4 regions of the Massilia sp. FBCC-B171 genome follow, and region 2 is predicted to be linked to each of the others. Evidence: predicted binding sites of a transcription regulator. Region 2 holds the regulator's gene; each other region holds the start of a gene.
The links. Region 2 encodes sigma-54, which starts transcription at its own class of promoters, with help from an activator protein. Its sites were predicted from a motif close to TGGCANGNAANCTGCTTT; they were not measured.

Region 1 (3,386 bases), 1.6 Mb from region 2:
CTAAAGGCGAACTGAGCCTGGCGGTGCTTGCATATAACCTGAAACGCGTGACCAACTGGAAGGGCGCTGGTTGGACCCTGGCTGCCATCAGGGCCTGAGGGCTTTTACGTCTCCCCAAAAAAACAATGCCCCGCAAGACGCGGGGCATTGTTTTTTACTGCTCGTCACTCTGCAGACTATCTACACAGCCTGTGGAGAGCGTTTTAAGAGGCCGAGTGTCGCCGGCGTGCTGCCCGTTTTGCGTTTTTACACAGCCTGTGTCGGGCGCTTTTTTTCGTCCATGTGCGGGAGTGCCGAAAACGGTTATGCTCCCTTCATGACCGAACTCGACCTCCTGGAAGGCGCCGCCAACCGCAGCGAACTGGCCGCCACCCGCAAGCTGGCCCAGCGTACCGGCCTGCCGTATGAGGATGCGCTGCGCGCCACGCTCGGCGCCAGCGCCGGCGAAGCAGGCCTGGCCGCGCTGCTCGAGGCCCGTACCGCCCTGCGCGCAGCGGAAGAAGCACGCGCGCTGGACCGGCGCGCGGCGCGCGAAGCCGCTGCCGCCCTGCGGCGCGCCCGCCACGACGGCGCCTTGACCCCCTGGCGCGCCTGGTTCGACGGCTCGGCCCGGCCCAATCCGGGGCGCTGCGGCATCGGCGCGCGCCTGCTCGGCCCCGCTGGCCAAATCGTGGAGCTATCCGAACCTGCCGGCTACGGCAACAGCAGCGAAGCCGAATACCTGGCGCTGATCGCGGTGCTGGAAGCGGCCAGCACACTGGGCGCGGCTGAGCTCACCATTTACGGAGACAGCAGGGTCGTGATCGACGACGTCGGCGCGCCCGCTACCCACAGCGCCGCCGCCCTGCGCGGCTACCGTGCGCGCGTGCACGCGCTGCTGGCCGGATTGCCCGGCGCCAGGCTGCGTTGGGTGCCGCGCCACAAGAATCTGGAGGCCGATGCGCTCTCGCAGCGCGCCAGCCTTATGCACACTGCAGAGTCCGATGCCGTTTCCTGAACCCGGCCGCCGGCGCGGCTCCGCTGCTGCGCTACGGAGCCCGGCATGAAAGCGCCGCTCGCGTCTCCCGACACCCAGGCCGTCCCAGGCACGGGCAAGCTCAATTTCGTGCTGGTCAGCGTCTTCATCGACGTGCTCGGCATTGGCCTGATCATTCCCGTGATGCCGGTGCTGGTAGGCGCGTTTGTCGACGGGCGAGACCAGCAGGCGCTCTGGTACGGCATCCTGGCGGCGGTGTTCGGCCTGCTGCAGTTTTTCTTCATGCCGATGCTGGGCGCGGTCAGCGACCGCATCGGACGCCGCCCGGTGCTGCTGTATTCGATGCTGGGCATGTGCGCCAGTTTCCTGGTCACGGCCTGGGCCCCGAGCCTGGCCTGGCTCTTCGTCGGGCGCGCCATCGGCGGCGTGTCGGCGGCAAGCATGTCGGTCGCCTCGGCCTATGCCTCGGACGTCTCGACACCGGAGAACCGCGCCAGGAGTTTCGGCAAGATCGGGGCCGCTTTCGGCATCGGCTTCATTTGCGGACCGGTGCTGGGCGGCCTGCTGGGCGAGATCTCGCTGGCCCTGCCCTTCTGGGTCGCCGCTGCGTTGGCGGCGACCAATTTTGTCTACGGCTGGCTGTACCTGCCCGAGTCGCTCCCGCCCGGCGAGCGCGGTCCCTTCGACCGGCGCCGCCTCAACCCCTTCCGTGCGCTGCGTAAACTGCTGGGGCGGCGCGACATCCGCGGCTTGGTGCTGGTCTTCGTGCTGACCACCTTCGCCCAGATGATGACCCACGGCACCTGGGTGCTGTACACCACCTTCCGTTTCGGCTGGAGCCCGCGCGACAACGGCATCGCCCTGTGCTGCGTGGGCATTGCGACCGTCGTCGTCCAGGCCTGGCTGCTGTCGAAGCTGATCCGGCGCTTCGGCGAGGCGCGCCTGTCCGTGCTGGGACTGGCCTCGGGGGCGCTGACCTTCCTGCTGTATGGCCTGGCCACCCAGGGCTGGATGATGTACGTGCTCATCTTCAGCAACCTGCTCGCGTTTGCCGCGGGACCGGCCTTGCAGGCCATCCTTTCACGCGCGACCGACGCCGGCGAACAGGGCGAGCTGATGGGTTCGCTGCACTCGATCAACAGCCTCGCGGTGGTCCTGATGCCGCTGCTGGGCGCGGCGGTGCTGGGCGAAGTGAGCCACCTGGCGCCGGGCGACTGGCGCGTCGGCAGCAGCTTTTACCTGTCGGCTGCGATGCAGGGGCTGGCAGTGCTGGCGGCGGTACGCTATTTCCGCCGCAGGGCAAACATTGCCCTGTAAAACATTAATTTACTGTCGGAAATCTTTACAGTAGCTTTTCGGAATTACAACTTCCTTTACGCAACTAATTGATTTATAACAAATCTTTCCCGCTGGCACGGTTGTTGCTAAACAGTAGGCAGAGTCAAACCCACTACTGAAAGAGAACAATATGAACTTCCTGAAGAAAATCGGCTGCGCAGCAGCAATCGCACTCGCCGCCGGCACCGCGCAAGCAGAGATCATGAACGACTGGTTCTTCAACCCGATCGGTACCGGCAAGGCCACCGCTCAGCCGATCAATGAGTACCTGGACGTGAACGGCAATGCCTTCATCCAGATTACCGCGACCGGCGGCACCAGCTTCTCGTTCGCCGAACACGCAGTGTTCAACATCGTCCAGGCTGACAGCAACGGTCAGCTGTTCCCGGTGACCTACCCAGGCGGCAACATCACCGCCACCTTCGAAGCCTACGGTACCGGTAACTTCAGCGGCGCCTTCACCTTCGCCGGCGGCACCATTCGCATGTACCAGAATCCGGCCAACGGCCAATACGGTAGCGCAGCAGGCGTGTACGGCGCCAACCTGGGCAACCTGATCGCCGAGTTCGCCGTCCTCGCCGGCGGCGGCGGCACGGTCGATGCGTCGGGCAGCCCGGTCAAAAATGGCCAGGTCAGCATCCGCGCCCAGGCCAACGTGGCTGACCTGGCGCCAAATTACTTCTTCGCCGATAACGGCATCGACATGTCGACCGTCATGAACACCGCGTTTGCCTTCACCAATGCGAATACGGTCGGCTCCCCAACCGGCCGCCTGGTTAGCGAAGTCGCCTGCCAATACGCCGGCTTCACCGGCCCTGGCTGCGGCCCCGTCACCAACCCAGGCACCTACGCCAACGCTCCAGGCCAGTACTTCTTCGTCAGCAACAACGGCCAGCTCAAGTTCAACGACGTGCCTGAGCCAGCGTCGGTTGCTTTGTTCGGCATCGCCCTGTTCGGCATCGGCGCCCTGCGCCGCCGCGTGAAGTAATTCTTCACCGCTCGCGAGAGCAAGAACAAAGCCTGGCTTGCCAGGCTTTGTTCGTTTACACCTTCACCCATGTCCACTTCAGTG
Region 2 (3,386 bases):
GGGCGTCACCTCTGCCAGGCTGGCAGGCTTCCACTGGGGCGCATTGTCCTTGTCGATCACCAGCGCGCGCACGCCCTCCAACACTTCGCCGTGTTCGAAATTGCGGCGCACCAGCGAGCGCTCCATGCGCAGGCAGTCGGCCACGTTCATCGCGGCGCCACGCAGCAGCATCTCGCGCGTCACGCACATCATCAGCGGCGAACGCTGGCGCATCGCCGATAAGGCCTTCTGTGCGAACGGCGTCTCGTCGCCTTCGAGCGAGGTCATGATGGCGGCTACCGAAGCGGCGCCGAAATGACTGTCGATCGCAGCGCGCTGCGTCTGCAATACGCTCTCGCCCGCATCGGCGGCAAAGCGTGCGCCAAACGCGCGGATCGCGTCCGCCAGCTGCGCACCCGGCGTCGTGTCGATCAGCGCGTTCAGTTCGGGAACCTGCGCGCCCGGCACGAAGACGTCGGCCAGGCCCACATACAGCGCGTCCGCCGCGCTGATCGTCAAGCCCGTCAAGCCAAGGTAATTGCCCAGCTGCCCAGGCGCGTGCGACAGGAAATAGCTGCCGCCGACATCCGGGAACAGGCCGATGTTCACTTCCGGCATGGCCATCTTCGTGCGCTCGGTCACGATGCGCAGGCCCGTCTCGGGACCGCCCTGGGCGATGCCCATGCCGCCGCCCATCACCACGCCATCCATGAGCGAGATATACGGCTTCGGATAGAAGTAAATTAAATGGTTCAGCGCGTATTCTTCGGTGAAGAAATCTTCCAGCAGCGCGCTGCCGCCGGTTGGCGTGGCGTGGCCGGCTTCGTGGAAGAAGCGGATGTCGCCGCCCGCACACAGCGCTTTTTCGCTGCTGCTGGTGAGCACAACGGCGGCCACCGACGCGTCGTCGCGCCAGGCCAGCAAAATCTCGGTCAGGCGCCGCACCATCGCCAGCGACAGCGAATTGAGGGCTTTCGGACGGTCAAGGGTGATGATGCCGGTGCCGTTGGCAACGCGGGTCAGGACGTGATCGGTCATGGTGGGTAGCATGGTTGAAGAGACATGCATTTTACCCGCACGCGCAATTGAAAAGGGCGCCTTGCGGCGCCCTCGTTCAGACGGTGCTCAGTGCTGATCAGAACGCAGCAGCGGCCTCTCCGCCTTCAGGACGGCGCTTGAGCGCCTCGTGACCATGGTCTTTCAGAATCGACTTGTACTTCATCACCTGACGATCCAGCCTGTCCATCAACAGGTCGATGGCGGCATACAGGTCGTGCGCCACACTTTCCACGTGCACCATCTTGCCGGACAGGCGCAAGTTAATCTCGGCTTTTTGCCTTTTGTCTTTTTCGGTGAGATTGTCGATGGCGAGGATCACGTGGGAATCGATCACTTGATCGAAATGGCGGGTGATGCGTTCGAGCTTGTTCTGTACGTATTCACGAATGGCGGGGGTGACGTCGAGGTGGTGGCCACTGATGGTGAGATTCATACACACTCCTTAGATAAATGCGCGGCGCCGCATTCGCGCTTGGGTCGCGCCTGGGGCCGCTGTTACAAGGATTTGCGGAGACTGACGGGAGGAATCTTGAGTGCCTCGCGGTATTTGGCAACCGTGCGGCGCGCAATGACCATGCCTTGTTCCCCGAGCATTTCCGCGATCTTACTGTCGGATAATGGGTTCTTTGGGTCCTCTGCTCCTGTCAGCTGCGCGATAAGCGCCCGTATCGCCGTAGACGATGCTTCGCCCCCCGCTTCGGTGGCGACGTGGCTTCCGAAGAAATACTTCAGCTCAAACATGCCGTGCGGGGTCAGCATGAATTTCTGAGTTGTTACACGAGAAATGGTGCTCTCGTGCAGACCCAGTGTATCAGCAATCTCGCGAAGCACAAGGGGACGCATCGCAACCGCGCCATGGCTGAAAAAGTTGCGCTGACGCTCCACAATTGCCTGCGAAACACGCAGGATCGTGTCGAAGCGCTGGCGCATATTCTTGATCAGCCACTTCGCTTCCTGCAGCTGCGCGCTCATCTGGCCTTCGCCTTTTCCGCCCTTGAGCAGGTTGGCATACACGTTGTTCACGCGCAGGCGCGGCATGACTTCGTTGTTCAGCGTGACGGCCCAGCCGCCCTTCGTCTTGCGGACAATAACGTCCGGAACGACATAGCCCGACACGCTCGATGCAAAGGCCGCGCCGGGATGCGGATTGCACTGGCGGATCACCGCTTGCGCTTCGCGCAGGTCTTCGTCGTCGCAGTCGAGCGCCTTTTTCAGCTTGTTGAATTCGCGCTGCGCGAACCAGGTGAGATAGCCCTCGACGATTTTCAGGGCCATGCGCCGCGTCACCAGCGGCACGCCCGGCATGCTGCGGATCTGCAGCGCCAGGCATTCGGAGGCGCTGCGCGCACCGACGCCGACCGGATCGAGGCTTTGCACCAGCGCCAGCGCGCAGCGCAGCTCATCCATCTCGATCTCGAGTTCCTCGGGCAGGCGCGCGTGGATCTCATCCAACTGCTCTTCCAGGTAGCCGTTGTCGTCGATGGCGTCGATCACCAGCTCGGCCAGCACGCGGTCGCGGTCGGTCACGCCCGTCACCCGCACCTGCTCCATCAGGTGCTCGCGCAGCGTGACGCCGATGCCGCCCAGCTGCGGGCGCCCGTCGTCGTCGTTCTCGCTGCCGGCGCTGCGCGTGCCCTCGCCCCAGTCGGCGTCGGCGTCGGCGCGTTCGACCTCGCCGCCGCCCTCCGCGCCTTCGCCCGCGTCCGGCGCGGGGGGCGCGTCTTCACCGTTGGGCGCGGGCGCTTCGGGCGCCTGCGGCGGCGCGTCGTTGATCGCGCCGTCGGCCAGCAGGCGCACCGAGTGGTCGAGCGGATCGTCGAGGCGCTCGAGCAGCGGATTGTCGGACAGGATTTGCTCGATCTCCTGGTGCAGTTCGAGCGTCGACAGCTGCAGCAGCCGGATCGACTGTTGAAGCTGCGGCGTGAGCGCCAGGTGCTGCGAAGTCCGGAGTTGCAGGGATTGTTTCATGGCCCGTTCGTAGACTACATGCGGAAGTGTTCGCCCAGGTAGACGCGCCGTACCGACTCGTCGGCGATGATGTCGTCGGGACGTCCCGACGCCAGCACCGCGCCCTGGTTGATGATGTAGGCGCGGTCGCAGATGCCCAGCGTCTCGCGCACGTTGTGGTCGGTGATCAGCACGCCAATGCCGCGCTCCTTCAGGAAGCGCACGATGCGCTGGATCTCGATCACGGCAATCGGGTCGACGCCGGCGAACGGTTCGTCGAGCAGCACGAAGCGCGGGTTGGTGGCCAACGCACGCGCGATCTCGACGCGCCGGCGTTCACCGCCCGACAGCGACAGCGCCGGGTTCTCGCGCAGCTTTTCGATCTGCAGTTCGCCCAGCAG
Region 3 (3,386 bases), 2.3 Mb from region 2:
TTCGCGGCACTGCTCAAGCTCGACGGCAGCATCGTCGAGATGAACCGCGTCTCGCTGGCGCTGGGCGGCTATGCGCGCGAGGACGTCATCGGCCGCCCATTCTGGGAATGCCGCTGGTGGACGCACATGCCCGGTCTAATGGAAGGGGTGCGTGCGGCCACGCTGGCCGCGGCCGGAGGCGAGACCGTGCAGCGCCTGTCGGCCTACCGCGCCGCCGACGGCAGCGAACGTTACGCCGACCTCACGGTTACGCCGGTCAGCGGGGAGGATGGCCGCATCGCCTTCCTCGCCGCGACCGGCGTCGACGTCACGGAACGGCGCATGGTGGCGCAGCGCCTGCGCCTGCTCGACGAGATCGGCGAAGCGACCCGCATCGCGCACGATCCGAAGGCGATCATGCGCGAGGCGACGCGCCTCCTGGGTGAGCACCTGGGCGTGACGCGCGTGGCCTATGCCGACCTCGAGCCGGACAACGACCGCTTCACGATCCGCCACGACTGGCGCGTCGAGGGTGTGATGAGCACCGTCGGCACCTATTCGCTCGACCTGTTCGGCTCGCGCGCGACCTCGAACCTGCGCATGGGACGAACGCTGCTGGTGGCCGACGTCGACCGCGAGCTGGCCGCTGTCGACGGCGCCGACATGTTCAACGCGATCGGCATCAAGGCCATCATCTGCTGCCCGCTGGTCAAGGCCGGGCGCCTGGTGGCGATGATGGCCGTGCACCAGCGCGAGCCGCGCTCCTGGACCGAGGCCGAGGTGGCGCTGGTCGACGCGGTCGTCGAGCGCTGCTGGGCCCACATCGAACGCGTGCGCGGGGCCGAGGCGCTGGTCGAAGCGGACCGGCGCAAGTCCGAGTTCCTGGCCACGCTCGCGCACGAACTGCGCAACCCGCTGGCGCCGATCCGCAACGGCCTCGAATTGCTGCGCCTGGCCGATGCCAAGCCGGCGCTGCAGGCCAGCGTGCGCGCGATGATGGAGCGCCAGGTCGGGCACATGGTCCACCTGATCAACGATTTGCTCGACATCGCGCGCGTCTCCAGCGGCAAGGTGGTGCTGCAGGCCGAACCCCTGGCCTTGCAGGACGTGGTCGCCAGCGCGGTCGAAACGAGCCTGCCGCTAATCGAGGCAAATGGGCACGCCTTGGCGATCGAACTGCCCGCCGAGCCCTTGCCGCTCGATGCCGATGCGGTGCGCCTGAACCAGGTGCTCGCCAACCTGCTCTCGAACGCGGCCAAGTACACGCCTCGGGGCGGGCGCATCACGGTGGCGGCGCGGCGCGAGGACGGCGAGGTCGTCATCGAAGTCGGCGACACCGGCATCGGCATCGCCGCCGAATCGCTGCCCGAGGTATTCGAGATGTTCACCCAGGTCGCGCGCAGCATCGACCGTGCGAAAGGGGGCCTCGGAATTGGTCTCGCGCTGGTGCGTCACCTGGTGCAGCTGCACGGCGGCAGCGTCGGTGCGGCCAGCGCCGGCATCAACCAGGGCAGTACCTTTACGGTACGCCTGCCGCTCGGTGCGCGGGCCCGGCCCGCAGCGGCAGCGCCGTCCGCAGCGTCGAGCGCCCCGGCGTCACGCGCGCTGCGCGTGCTGGTCGCCGACGACAATATCGACGCCGCCAACAGCCTGTGCGCGCTGCTCCAGCTGGCCGGGCACATTACCAGCGTCGCGCATGACGGCGAAGAAGCGGTGCGCCTGGCCCGCGAACTGCGGCCGCAGGTGGCCTTCCTCGATATCGGCATGCCGCGCCTGGACGGTTATGGCGCCGCGCGCGCGATCCGCGCCTTGCCGGACCTGGATGCGGTGCGCCTGGTCGCGCTGACGGGCTGGGGCGCGGCCGACGACCGGCGCCGCTCGCGCGAAGCCGGGTTCGATGTCCACCTGTTGAAACCGGCGGCACCGGAAGAAGTGCAGGCCCAGCTCGCGCGCGAAGGGCGCGATTGACCCGCTGTCCTATCCTCGCCGCATACCCTACCCAGCCTGGATGTCGGTGCAATTGACAGCGTCCGCCTGCTGCCGCGGACGGCGGGCAGTAAGTGCTTGATAAAGTGCATCTTTTACATCGTGGAACGAAAATTGCTTTTATGTACACATCAACAATAAGGAGAATCCATGCGTAGCATCCACCGTCTTGCCGTCTTCATCATCACCGCCTTCGCTTGCGTCAGCGCCTCGGCCACCGTCGTTGCCACCAACACGAGCTACGGCGTCATCGATGGCAGCCAGGCGACACGCGCATTGAACGTCGACGTGCGCGGCACGATCTCCGATGTGAACCTCACGGTCGAATTCTCGAAGTGCGACAATCCGCCGATCGGACCGAATGGCAGCGCCTGCACCGGCAGCGGTTCGCCGTTCGAGAATGAGTTCACGCTGGTCCTGGTGGGGCCGAACGGCCAGCAAGTCACCCTGGTCGAGCCGTACTCGACCTACAGCGTAGGCTTGCGCGGCGGCGCTGGCCGCGTCAGCGTGACCTTCGACGACGAGGCCTTGCGCTCGCTCGGTCCGCGCGTGGAGGCCGGCAGCTTCCGTCCTGATGAGTCATTGTCGCTGTTCGACGGCATGAGCCTGTACGGCAGCTGGACCCTTTACCTGCAAGACTTCTTCCCGGCCGATCCGCTCGAATTCTTCTCGGCTTCGCTCGACATCACCTACGACCCGGCGCCCGTGCCGGAACCGGCCACGCTGGCGATGCTGGGACTGGGCCTGGGCCTGATGGGCATGCGCGCCAGGCGCAAGCGTTGAATAGCTCAGCGTGAGACGATCAGTTTCACGCCCAGCGCGATGAAGACGGTGCCGGCCAGGCGATCGAGCCACTTGCCGGCGCCGGGTTTGCGTTCCAGCCAGGCGCCCACGGCGCCGGCAAAATAACCCAGCAGGCCGAACAGGATCGCCGCCTGCAGGGTGAAGGTCAGGCCCAGCGCCAGCATCTGCCCCGGCACATTGCCGTTCGCGGCCACCACGAACTGCGGCAGCAGCGACAGGAAGAACAGCACCACCTTCGGGTTGATGGCGTTCGCCAGCAGCCCTTTCATGAACAGGCTTTTCAGCGACTGCGCCGGCGCGCCGTCCGCCGCCGCCGACTGCCCGCCCGTGCTGCGCAGCGCACCGATCCCCAGCCACACCAGGTACAGCCCACCCCCGATGCGCAGCGCCGTGAAGGCGGTGGGGGAGGCGGCGATGATGGCGCTCACGCCGATCACGGCCAGGAAGGTGTGGCTCAGGCAGCCGAGCGCGCAGCCCAGGCCGAAGACCATGCCTTGCTTGCGGCCCTTGGACATGCCCAGGCCAAGCACCATCAGGTTGTCGGGGCCGGGGGAAGCGGTGAGCAGGATGGCGGCGAGCAGGAAGCCGAAAAATTGTTCGGGTGCGAGCATTATTTT
Region 4 (3,386 bases), 1.8 Mb from region 2:
CGGTGTCTTCGTCAGCGTGGCGGCCTCCTTGAACAGGTCGACCTGGTTGACCGAGGTGGCCACGGCCAGGTAGTCCGGATCGTCCTTCAGCAGGCCCCAGCGGCGATGCTGGGTCATGAACCACATGCCGTCCGACAGATACGGGAAGTTGACCGTGCCTTCGTTGTAGAACTTCATGTGGTTCTGGTCGTCCCAGGTTTTACCGAGGCCATTCTGGTAGCGGCCCATGATGCGCTGGTCGATCGCGTCCTTGCTGGTGTTGACGTAGGACTTGGCGGCGATGACTTCGGCCATCTTGTTCTTGTTGGCCAGCGAGGCATCGATCCATTTGCCCGCTTCCAGGATGGCGGCCATCATCGCGCGGCAGGTGTTCGGGTGCTTCTTCGCAAATTCCAGCGTGCTGCCTAATACCTTCTCGGGATGGTCGCGCCAGATGTCCTGCGTGGTGGTGGCGGTGATGCCGATGCCGTCCATGATGGCGCGGTGACCCCACGGCTCGCCCACGCAGAAGCCGTCCATGTTCCCGACCCGCATATTGGCCACCATCTGCGGCGGCGGCACGGTAATGACCTTGGCATCCTTCATCGGATTGATGCCGTTCGCCGCCAGCCAGTAGTACAGCCACATCGCGTGGGTGCCGGTCGGGAAGGTCTGAGCGAAGGTGAAGTCGCGTTTTTCTGTACGCATCAGTTTGGCCAGCGAGGGGCCGTCGACCGCGCCCTTGTCGGCCAGCTGTTTCGAGAGCGTGATGGCCTGGCCGTTGTTATTCAGGCCCATCAGCACGGCCATGTCCTTCTTCTGGCCGCCGATCCCCATCTGCACGCCGTACAGCAGGCCATATAGAACATGGGCCGCATCCAGATCGCCGTTGGCCAGCTTGTCGCGCACGCCGGCCCAGGAAGCCTCCTTGCTGAGCACGAATTTGACGCCGTATTTTTTATCGAGGCCGAGCACCGAGGCCATCACGACGGATGCGCAGTCGGTCAGCGGAATGAAGCCGATCCGGATTTCTTCTTTTTCAGGCTTGTCCGATCCTGCCGCCCACACGCCTCCCGTCGCCAGGCCCAGCAGGCTGCCCGCCGCTGCCAGGCCTGCGCCGTGAATCACGCTCCTGCGCGCGAGATTGACCTCGTCGGCGCCTGCCGGCACGGCGCTCTTGTCTTCTGGTTTCTGATAATTCATCGCACATCCCTAATGGTGTCAGGCAAAAAAAACGACGCGTACCCAACATGAACACGTTCATGTTTTGGTAGACGTCGTTGTCTTGGTGGGCTCTGCCAGCAATGGCAGGACTCGGGGCGCTTCATTGCGCTGATATTGGATATGCAAGGTCTGTGCCAGTAATGCCACCGGGGTGAAACGCATGCACTGCCCCTGGCTGCACTACCCCTTGGTGCAAAAGATGCACCCGCGTTGTGCGCCGCATCATTTTGGACAAGATATCCTGCCGAACACTGGACTGTTCAGCAATGATGCTAAAGTTTCTACATATTCAATCTCGAGGCTTCTGTGAAATTCCTGCTAAAAATAAGCGCCATCGGTTACGTTTCGATCGCCATCCTCTTTCTCATCTGCGGCCTGGGCCTGGTTGTGCTCGGCGCCATCGAAATCTGGTCGGCCTTTAGCCCCAGTGACGAGCAATCGGTGCAGGAGCGCTTCCGCCTGATCCTCGAATGCATCGGCTTGCTGACGATTGCCGTGGCCGCCCTCGAACTGGGCCAGACGGTGCTGGAAGAAGAGGTTCAGCGCGAGGTGCACGTCAGTTCGCCGACCCGCCTGCGCCGTTTCCTGTCGCGCTTCATGATCGTGGTTGTGGTCTCGCTTGGCGTCGAATGCCTGGTCGGGGTATTCCAGTTCATGCACACGAGACCGGAACTGCTGCCGCATGTCGCGTCGATCGGTGTCGCCGCGGCGCTCCTGCTGGCAGGCTGGGGTTTCTTCGTCCGGATGAACGTCGAAGCGGAGAAGCTCGAACCGCAAGCCATGAAGCAGGCACAAGCGGAAGACAAGAACGTCGAAACCTGAGTTTCACCTTGCCGAAGCACTGCCGCGCAGGAAGTTCTTGGACATTCGCAAGAGTCCGGCTATAATCTTGCCTTCTTCGGGTCGTTAGCTCAGCTGGTAGAGCAGCGGACTTTTAATCCGTTGGTCGCAGGTTCGAATCCCGCACGGCCTACCAAAGATTCAGCGAAAACGCCAACCTTCACGGTTGGCGTTTTTGTTTCGGCTTGCCACGGCGTCCATGCCCTACACCCTCCCTGCCCCTGTCCATCACGAACTGCTCATCAAGAAGAGCCGTTTCATCGCCTGCGTGCAGCCGATGACGGACCGCGCCAGTGCGCAGGCCGTGGTGGCAAGCCTGCGCGCCCAGCATCCGCAGGCGGCCCACGTCTGCTGGGCGCTGCTGGCGGGCGGACAATCGGCTGCGGTCGACGACGGCGAACCAAGCGGCACGGCCGGGCGCCCCATGCTCGACGTGCTGCGCCACCAGGACCTGGAAGGCGTGCTGGCGACCGTCGTGCGCTATTTTGGCGGCGTCAAACTGGGCGCCGGCGGGCTGGTGCGGGCTTATACCGACAGCGTGGCCCAGGCCCTGCTGCAGGCCGAGAAGGTGGCCATCATCCGCAAGACGACTTTGCGCTGCACGGCGCCGTATGCGCAGGAAGGCATGATCCGGCGCGAACTCGATGCCGCGGGGGCCACCCTGCTCGAGGTCAGCCATGGCGACGCGGTCATGCTTACCTTCAGCATGGCCGAGGACGATGCCCCGGCGCTGGCCGCGCGCCTGAACGACGCCGGCCACGGACGGATTGGCTGGTTGCGCGACGACGAGCCATGAAGGGCTGCCCCCACTATCAGGCCGCCGAATACCCGACATCACGAGCGGAAAGCGGACGGGTTCAACCGTGCGGGCTATAGTGGCCGGTTCCACTCGGCCCGGCATGGCGCCCGACGAGCGTGTGAAAAAATCCTCCATGGCTGCGTTGCATCGTCTCGCCGTACTTGCGTACTGTCTTCGACGATGCGCCTAGGTTTTTTCACACGCTCTTCCGGCGTCACCACTGTAAAGACATCTATTTTGATCAAGAAAAGCCTGCTCCCGCTGGCCCTTGGCGGCTTCGGCATCGGCATGACCGAATTCGTCATGATGGGCATCCTCCCCGATATCGCCGGCGGCCTGGATATCACGATTCCGCAAGCCGGCTACCTGATTACCGCCTACGCTCTCGGCGTCGTGGTCGGTGCGCCAACCCTGGTCAGCCTGGTAGCGAAACGCCCGCCGCGCAGCGTGCTGATCTGGTTCATGCTGATGTTCGCGGTCTTCAATGCGCTGTCCGCGCTGGCGCCGAATTTCGGGCTGATGCTGGTATCGCGCTTCCTCGCCG

Region 1: a site for sigma-54 is predicted at 2,387-2,404, ahead of pepA (flocculation-associated PEP-CTERM protein PepA). Genes of this name have one in related genera too.
Region 3: a site for sigma-54 is predicted at 2,069-2,086, ahead of NMB41_RS07305 (PEP-CTERM sorting domain-containing protein). Genes of this name have one in related genera too.
Region 4: a site for sigma-54 is predicted at 1,323-1,340, ahead of NMB41_RS05110 (CmpA/NrtA family ABC transporter substrate-binding protein). Genes of this name have one in related genera too.

What each region holds. Positions count from the first base shown of each region.
Region 1 covers NZ_CP101443.1:3,259,991-3,263,376, forward strand. The annotation lists gene NMB41_RS14735 (IS1182 family transposase) at 1-98, shown strand, start outside; gene NMB41_RS14740 (ribonuclease HI family protein) at 317-997, shown strand; gene NMB41_RS14745 (TCR/Tet family MFS transporter) at 1,043-2,293, shown strand; gene pepA (flocculation-associated PEP-CTERM protein PepA) at 2,445-3,302, shown strand; gene NMB41_RS14755 (EamA family transporter) at 3,372-3,386, shown strand, end outside.
Region 2 covers NZ_CP101443.1:4,906,867-4,910,252, forward strand. The annotation lists gene NMB41_RS22275 (enoyl-CoA hydratase/isomerase family protein) at 1-1,017, opposite strand, end outside; gene hpf (ribosome hibernation-promoting factor, HPF/YfiA family) at 1,115-1,471, opposite strand; gene NMB41_RS22285 (RNA polymerase factor sigma-54) at 1,534-3,006, opposite strand; gene lptB (LPS export ABC transporter ATP-binding protein) at 3,021-3,386, opposite strand, start outside.
Region 3 covers NZ_CP101443.1:1,613,085-1,616,470, forward strand. The annotation lists gene NMB41_RS07300 (hybrid sensor histidine kinase/response regulator) at 1-1,947, shown strand, start outside; gene NMB41_RS07305 (PEP-CTERM sorting domain-containing protein) at 2,116-2,748, shown strand; gene NMB41_RS07310 (LysE family translocator) at 2,754-3,380, opposite strand.
Region 4 covers NZ_CP101443.1:1,139,948-1,143,333, reverse strand. The annotation lists gene NMB41_RS05110 (CmpA/NrtA family ABC transporter substrate-binding protein) at 1-1,182, opposite strand, end outside; gene NMB41_RS05105 (hypothetical protein) at 1,510-2,025, shown strand; tRNA gene NMB41_RS05100 (tRNA-Lys) at 2,104-2,179, shown strand; gene NMB41_RS05095 (IMPACT family protein) at 2,243-2,839, shown strand; gene NMB41_RS05090 (MFS transporter) at 3,080-3,386, shown strand, end outside.